DNA from 2 places in the Paenibacillus sp. ALE3 genome. Region 2 is predicted to be linked to the other one. Evidence: riboswitches for the same ligand, from Rfam matches in the RefSeq annotation. Region 2 holds a riboswitch; the other holds the start of a gene.

Region 1 (4,216 bases), 940 kb from region 2:
AGCAGTATAGGCAGCGCGCTGTCTTTAGCTTGAGTACGTTAACACCACTTTGCAATTGTTCTTTGGGGATATACAGCTCGTAGTTATTTTTGAAGTTATAGGTACTCCCAGTACCGGATACCCCGGCAATCTGAATAATTCCGGACAGCTGATGATTTGAAAAGACTGCCATCTGCGGCACCGCTTTGCCCGCATCCAAAATCCGAACACGGAATATCATACCATTGGGAGGAACCTGATTCAGTTTATACTGAAGTGACAGTTCTGGATTCGTGGATGCATTCAAACCTGGAGGAATATCACCACTGCTGAGCAATACCGGAACTGTTGTACTCTCTGCTTCCGACAACGCCGAGAATGTTCCTTTAGCAGAGGATTCAGTAGAAGCTGCTGCTGCAGAAATTTCGATATTATCCCTACCGACTACTCCTTTAAATTCCGCTGAAGAGTCATCCCTCTGGCCCAGCTTCCATACTGGACTGGCCGCCGCTACCTTATCCGTCTGCAATTCTGCACTTTTTGAAGGCGTGTATATAAACCAAGCGATCATGGCTAGAGCTGCGACACCTAGTAATCCGGATAATACGACCGTATACCTATGGGTCAACCATTTTTTCATCATATGATACACCCTCTCTCCTCAAAATTTATGACCGGGAAAGAGTATCTATCAAGGAAGAAACAAAGCGTTTCCGGGAACCACCGCTTTCGCTTCATGCTGACTTTCCCACATCAGACGAGCCATCGCATCGCCTTTTTCATCATAGTATTCCACTTTTAGATCTACCATTTTACCTGCTTCCAAAGCAATACTGCCTTTACGCTCTGTCCAGCTTTGTTTGAACCAACTGTCAATCACCAGCTTGCCGTCTACCCATACGCGAATACCATCATCGGATATAGTTGTAAATGTATAGGTCTCGCTGTATTGTGGTTTGATTTTACCTGTCCAGCGAACCGAGAACTGGTCGGCATTTACCTTGGGATCAGCAGCAACGGCGCGCCAGTTATAATCCAGCTTGCTGTCTGTACGGATCAAAACAGGACTGCCGTTCACATTCATATTGTTAAAATATTCGCCCCGCAGCCCGTTCACATATACTACATCAGGAACAGAAGGAGGAGTCGGAGCTGGGGGTACGATTACTACTGGCGGAACCGGGATAGGCTCACTTTGTCCCTCATCCGGTAAAGTCGGCACATCTGCCCCAGGTTGTTGGATTGCTGCCAGCCCATTTTTCACATCATCCCGTGTCAAACTCCTCGAATCGTTCATATAATCCTGTATTTGATTGGTTGTGTTATTCTCAGTCAGCATCTTGCCCCAAGTCATGGAATACACCCATTTGGGCTGTGCCTGCAGCACCTCAGAGCTAGGCATCTCACCATGCTCGCCAATGGCAATCGGCTTATTCCGTGCCAACCCGAGCAGTCCTTCATAATGACTTTGCTTAAAATCATTGTTGTAGATGTCTACTGCCAAAATATCCACTTTGTCATCCCCCGGATATTTCGGGGTATACGGGACAGTGTAGGAATTGGGAGCATTGGGACTCCACACCCACAGCAGATTGTTCAACTGATGCGTGTTTACAAAACGGTCGTACATGATATTCCATAGCTGATTGAAATTGTTTTTGTTTCCCCACCAGAACCAGTCACCATTCATTTCATGATAAGGTCTCCACAATACTGGAACACCTGCATCACGAAGCTGCTTTAACGATACAGCGACCTTATCCAGATCGGCAATGAAGAGGTTATACTGCGTAGTGCCTGGTGTCACGTATTTATTGAACTCCGCCTGACTTACTTTCGCCTGCACATTGGCCCAAGTCAGCGGTCTACCCGGCAACGCTTCATGAAAAGTCATCGTCACAATGCCACCAGCTCTGCTCCAACGAATAGCGCTATCGACGACATTTTTACGTTGTGCTGCTTCTGTAGTGTCGGATTGACCAGAGATGGCTCCCATCTCATAGCCGTGCAGACCCACATACGCCTGGCTGATTTTTTGGACCTTGTTGCTTAATTCATCTGGACTTTCCAGATAATCATGCTGACCAGTGACTGTTTTCTTTCCAGAGATGCTGAGTAAATAATTGTATAGTTCACGGGCCTGAGTAGAAGCGTCCGAATTAACAGGTTGTAATGAAGCGGCATTCACCACAGACAGAGAATCACCAAAGCCGACGGGAAACAAAGAAAAAAGTATAACAACGGGGAGTACATGACGTATCAGTCGATACAGAGGAATAAAATTGAATCTCACTTTAGCTCTTCCTTTCGGTAGCCAGGCTGCCATCCTTACGGGAAGGCCCTTTAGCTTTGCGTACCAGTCTTTCGACAGGGCTGCGTTTATCGTTGGAAGGAGTTTGGATTCCTTCTTACCCTAAGTATCGACTTTTTTTTACCAAAATTTAATAGGTCATGTTCATGAATTTACAGGTTTTCGCCCAATTTCGACAGTTTGGGCCATTATTTTTCATCAAATCTTCTTTTTTACGTTTTTACGCAAATAATTACGAGATAAATTGATGACGAGAAATTTCATTCCAATCCATACAAAAGCGTACAATATCCTCTTCAACCAACTCAGAGCCAGTCTGAACTTCAATCAAATCCACATCGGTTACAGCCAAAATGCTATGCTTCGTCCCTTCAGGGATGCGAACTACGTCACCGGCCTTCACTTTATGTAGCTTCTCATTCAAAATAATTTCCGCTTCGCCGCTAATAATGGTCCAGATTTCACTTCGTTTGAAGTGAAGCTGGTAGCTGATATTTTTACCTTTGTGTACGCGGATTCGTTTGGTCAGTACCTCATTACCCTCGTCATACTTTACATAGTCTACAACCCGATACTGTCCCCAACGACGTTCTTCATACATTGGACGCTGATCATGAGCCTTGAGCACTTCCTTGATGCGTGGACTTTCTGCCTTATTGGTCACAAGAATGCCATCTGGGCTAGCGGCTACAATCAGATCATTCGTTCCAATGATCGCCACAGGAATGTCCAACTCATTAATAAGACTCGTATTGACGCAATCTTCCGTTACTACCCCTCTACCCACTTGCTGATGAGACATCTCTTCTGTGAGTGTATTCCAAGTTCCTAGATCCTTCCAAAAACCATCGTACGGAAGCACCACGATGTCTTTTTCCTTCTCGACTACTTCGTAGTCAAAGCTGATTTTTTCCAGAGACGCATATTGTTTTTGCATTTCTTCATAATTCAGCGGCAGGCCCTTTGATGCCAAAATATCCAGCAAATAGCTTAATTTGAATGCAAAAACCCCGCAGTTCCATAGAGCATTGCGTTCTATTAGACGCTCCGCCTGCTCCCGGTCGGGTTTCTCTTGAAAATGGCTCACTTCGCAGTAGCCTGTGCTACCTTGGGTGGCATCGTTTTTCGGAATAATATAACCGTATTTCTCTGAAGGATAGGAAGGGACAACCCCGATTAGTGCAAGCTTTCCTTCACTCTCCTGAAGTGTATGTTCGAGTTGGGCTACGGAAGCAAAGAAAGCATCCTCTACATAAGGATCTACAGGCAATATAGCTATAATTTCATCAGGCGAAACACCCGCAATGGAATATAGATAAGTCGCTGTCAGCGCAATCGCAGGAAAAGTATCTCTGCGTTCCGGCTCAACAATGATGCGCGTATTCGATCCGACTTGACTCTGGATCATTTCGACCTGCGCTCTCCCTGTCGCAATAAACGAGGATTCGGATAATCCGTTGTCTCCCAATTGTCTCCATACCCGCTGTACCATGGATTCCGAAATCCCTTCTGGGCTCTCCAGTACCTTCAAAAATTGTTTGGAACGGGAATCGTTGGATAACGGCCATAATCTTTTACCGGAACCACCAGACAAAAGTACGAGCTTCATAAATCTCCACTTCCTCTCTATATTGGTTGGTGATCGAATGGGGCAAGGTTGAGTGACCCGCTACGGGCTGGATTTGATCTTACGATCGCTGTTGGACCGGGATTCATTCGATTGTATAATATCGTATCAAGGTTTGAATCCCGGTCCAAAGGCGAACGCTATCGCTTCTCCAGATTCAAATCCATTCCTGCGCTACTCAAAAATGCATCATATCGATCATACCTTGTGGTGCAAAAGGCACGACCGGACATTATTAAGTCCGGTCAGCCTGTAAAAATCTCACGCTTTCGGCGCTTGCCCGCTGGGCTTGCAAGCTT
Region 2 (4,216 bases):
TGGTACCATGATCGTCAGTAACTGGAGTGACGCTGTATTGGGATGCAGGGAGCTCATCCTGTGTATCCCCTTTATACACTTTAAGTGAATTTATGATGAGTTGTTGGCTGTTATTAAAACGGTCACTTAACGCGGCTTTAGCTGCGGGAATTTTTTTGTTGGCAAAATTATATTTGATTGCCCATGAGATCGTTTGTGTGACTGGGTCGTATTTCTCCACTTTTTTGCTTAAAAAATCCCCGCGTTGAACAGTGACTGTAGCTGTTGCGGAGGTATCCTTCACATCGTCCCCTGAAAAAGTGGCTGTGTTGGAGAAACGAGTATCCTCGCTTGTTATGTTTGTGGAGTATTGAATTCGGTAGGCGCTGTTAATACTCTCCTCGTTAAAACGGATTCTGAAGCCCGGCACAACCGGATCAGCCTCTACTGTATACTTATCTGCGCTAACAGTGTCCCCCAGCACGGTGGTTCCGTTCACATTAATTTGTAAATGGTTTACCCGGATGGAGTCCTTGACTAGTTCTAGTCCTTGGGGAGTTGGGTCGGTTACTACAGCGTGTTTGATAGGATCCAAGTGTTTATTTACGTCAACTGTCCAATGAATTTGGTCTTTTCCATCAAACTTTCCTTGTTTCTCCATTGTAGGACCAGCTGCAGGCTTAATATTTACGATAGCCGTTTGCTCGCCGCCTTTGATCGGGATCGCAATAATAACTTGTGTACTGCCTTTTTCTATTTGTGTGCTAAATTCAGTTTTGATCTCTAGCTTACCGCTGACATTAGAGTGGCTTTCTACGTAATCATTAAATGTCATAACCACTTTACCTTGACGGTCTACGGTAAAATGACCTACTTCTCCATCTGTATTCGTCAAAGGAGACGTAATATCTGTGTAAATTTGGAATTGCTCAGGTAATTGAAAGGTAAAGGTGTCTCCAGCTTTATACGTATGGTTCGGCAGTTCCCATTCATAGCCTAAATGGATGGCGGAACCAATATCAATACGGCTATCGGGATTATACACTGCATCAATAACACTTCCAGTAGAATCTGTAAGGGTTAGCTTGGTTAAAATACTTTCTTGAGTTGCCCTAACTTCAGAAGTTGAGCCAGCAGTTGGTTCAGGGACTGGAGCCGGGACAGCAGGTGGGATGTTAATTGGCTCTGAGGGCATTGGATAAACATCGTTAGTCACACTCTGAACCGGATCGGTTCCTGGGGTCACTGGCAGAGTAGAGTCGGGATTTTGTGCATAAGCTTGTGTTGTGCTGAACAAACACTGCAAAAAGAGCAATAGCGCAACCGTTGCTGTATTCCATTTTTTTCTCATACGGTAAACAAATCTCCTATTCTTAAAATACTCTTATTTAACGGCTAATGGTTATTCCTTCGAGGTCGAGAGAACTGTATTTATATATTCATCATTCATTCATATGATGCTATGTTAGCCGCATTAATTACTTGTTCAGAATTTATGAAAATTCATGTTCGGGATGAACCTCCTCCTTTTGACTCGAAATTAGATAATGGTTGGAAATCTCATTGTCTTCCTGGACTAGAATACATGCCACATCTCAACAATTTCTCAACAAGGATAGAAAAAGAGCCTTGATCATGTGATCAAGGCTCTTCAAGAAATGTAGTTCTATTTTTTCATTTTTTAAAAAATATGAATTAAAAACATTGATATTAATATTGCTTTGTTTTAATGTATTTGGAGGGATCTTTGACCATTTCGAATTTCTGTTTACCCATATACAGTGCTGCATCTACTGTAGTGTCTACGACCACCCACTGATTATCGATGTAGACCTCATTCCAGGCATGATAAGTGTCCACGTAGGAAGATTTGCCCATAACCAGCTTGGTTGGTACATCTACACTTCGTAACATAGCAGCCATCAGTGAAGCATAACCATAACAAATATCTTTTTGAGAGCTTAGCGTATGATCAATTTGTGGCAGATAGTCAGTCGTTAAGGCAAAGGCCTGATTGGAGTCATACTTGATATGACTAATTACGTAGTCATAGATTTTTTGCAGCTTCTCGCGATCCGTTGTTGCACCTTGGGTTAACTCACGGGCTTTTTGAATCGCTTGATTAGTACTACTCCAGTTAATATTTTGAACGGAATTAAGATACACCGCTTTGCTATCGTTTAGCTTTAACTCGATCGTATCTTGTCCTATCACTTTATATTGATTACCACTAAGCTGTTCTAAAATACTGATGTTATAGTTCCCATTACCCATTTGGAGAGGAAATACTTCTTCGGATTTCCCGGGTGTTAAATTATAAGAGTATTTTTGTGCATCTTTGGTAACCAAAATCTTGGTTTTAACGTTAGGTTTAACAGGGTAGCGCACACTGACCGTCCCATGATTTACATTGTTTTGGTCCAACCATGCAACACTATCAGCAGCGTAAATTGTCGAATTTAAGAGAATTGCGGACAGCATGAAAAATAGGAGAAGTGTGGAAAGTATCATTTTCCCCATAAAAAACTTCCTTTCGGTGGCCAGGCTGCCATCATCAATAGAAGGCCCTATAGCTTTGCGTCCCTGCCTTTCGACAGGTTTGCCATTTCGTATAAAGTTTTCGGGAAAAATAAGCACGACAAAAAGCCACTTCAACCGGTAGCTGGCTGCCATCATACAGAAGGCCCTGTAGCTTTGCGTCCTTGCCTTTCGACAAGTTTGCCATTTATCCTGAATAGCTTGTACTATTATTCTATCAGTTAGGTACTCTATTAGGCAAGTTTAAATCTCAGATTTTCGCTATTTATCGACAAAGAAAGCTTGCAGATTATACATAAGACCTATTTTATACGGTTTCCCCATTTTTTGCGATAGGAATGAGGCGTTTCTCCAATGTGCTCTTTGAACAGATTGATAAAATGACTTGTGTTGGGAATGCCCACATATTGTGCGATGTCCACAATAGCTACATCACTAGTTTTAAGCCAGCTTTGAGCAGCCGTGATACGAACATTAATAAGATACTCAATAGGGGAAAAGCCAATCTGTTTTTTAAAGTTTTTAGCCAGGTTGAACTTGTTTAGACCAAACATTTCTGCTAGCGAATCCAGCGTGATCCGCTCACAATAGGATTGATCCAGATATTGCTTTACCTTGCGCACCTCTGCAGTTCCATCTGAATTTGCATTGGGATTGGTGTAAGGGTGCTGTAAAATAATCGTTAACAAGTCAACGATTATCCTGGATGAGAGCAGCTCAGATGATAAGCTTCGTTCTGGCTGTACATGTAATAAGGTGCGCAGCTTGTCCAGTACTGTACTTGAATCCTTTAGTGAGATTACGGGCTTATTGTGTTTATCGAATTGTTCGTAGAAATGGTCAATAAGATTGCCATATAGATTCACACTAATAAACTCCCATGTCTTCTGACAGGAAGTTTTGTACTGTACATATTCTTCGCAATTAATAAAAAGCATATCATGAGGTTTCAATATATAATCCTTGCCCCGGTATTGTAATTCCCCTCTCCCAGACAGAGTAAAAAGGAGCAAAAAAGAGGTGAGCTTTTGCCGTTCCATTACATAAGCATCTGTTTTGAAATAGCCTATTTCCTGTATATAAAAGAGGGATTTTTTAGCAAAAGCAGAGGGTGTACATATAATTGCAACTGGATCATCGCTCCAGACATACTGGGCATTTTTTTGGTTTGTTGTCATATCCAATTCCTTTACAAAAGAACAATTTTAGTAAGACAATTGTAGTTTGTTTCATGAATATCCTTTTAGAACCGGAGTTCCCATTTACAAAGGTTATTTTATCACATTAAAGTATATTCATGTATCGATTTGGGGTTATACATCATATAACAAAATTAACCAGAAGGCACCTATTTGAAAAGGATAAGGTCATTCTGGAATTTATTCCTTAAATTGATGGAATAAAGAATGAGGTTGGAAATAATTAATTTCCTCAATGAATATATCGTAATCTTGCAATTCCACTTTTTGAGGCATTTATCCTTTAGGTTGCAAGAAAAATGGGACCATAATTCGACAAAATGATTCAAAGGGCTCATTTTGTTAGAAAATAGTTGTAACTTAATTGTTGTGATTTTGTTCACGAAAATGTATGGATAAGTGTGGTTATGCGAACTCAATTTAAGCTAATGTGCAAATTTTAAATATCATGCAATTTGTTGACAATAGAGTATGGTTACCTTTGGTATCTGCACAGGCAA

Evidence for each region. A riboswitch is a leader RNA that binds a small molecule or an ion and turns the genes downstream of it on or off. The one in region 2 is predicted to bind cyclic di-GMP.
Region 1: linked by a shared signal. The riboswitch ahead of ACXHJ2_RS17385 (glycosyl hydrolase) and the one ahead of ACXHJ2_RS21650 (transglutaminase-like domain-containing protein) in region 2 are both predicted to bind cyclic di-GMP.

What each region holds. Positions count from the first base shown of each region.
Region 1 is NZ_CM134214.1:3,886,012-3,890,227, forward strand. Features, by position in the region: gene ACXHJ2_RS17380 (hypothetical protein) at 1-622, opposite strand, end outside; gene ACXHJ2_RS17385 (glycosyl hydrolase) at 671-2,272, opposite strand; cyclic di-GMP riboswitch class I at 2,286-2,367, opposite strand; gene ACXHJ2_RS17390 (sugar phosphate nucleotidyltransferase) at 2,523-3,899, opposite strand; gene ACXHJ2_RS17395 (hypothetical protein) at 3,948-4,216, shown strand, end outside.
Region 2 is NZ_CM134214.1:4,829,674-4,833,889, reverse strand. Features, by position in the region: gene ACXHJ2_RS21655 (LPXTG cell wall anchor domain-containing protein) at 1-1,330, opposite strand, end outside; gene ACXHJ2_RS21650 (transglutaminase-like domain-containing protein) at 1,690-2,460, opposite strand; cyclic di-GMP riboswitch class I at 2,512-2,593, opposite strand; cyclic di-GMP riboswitch class I at 2,634-2,712, opposite strand; gene ACXHJ2_RS21645 (helix-turn-helix transcriptional regulator) at 2,820-3,695, opposite strand.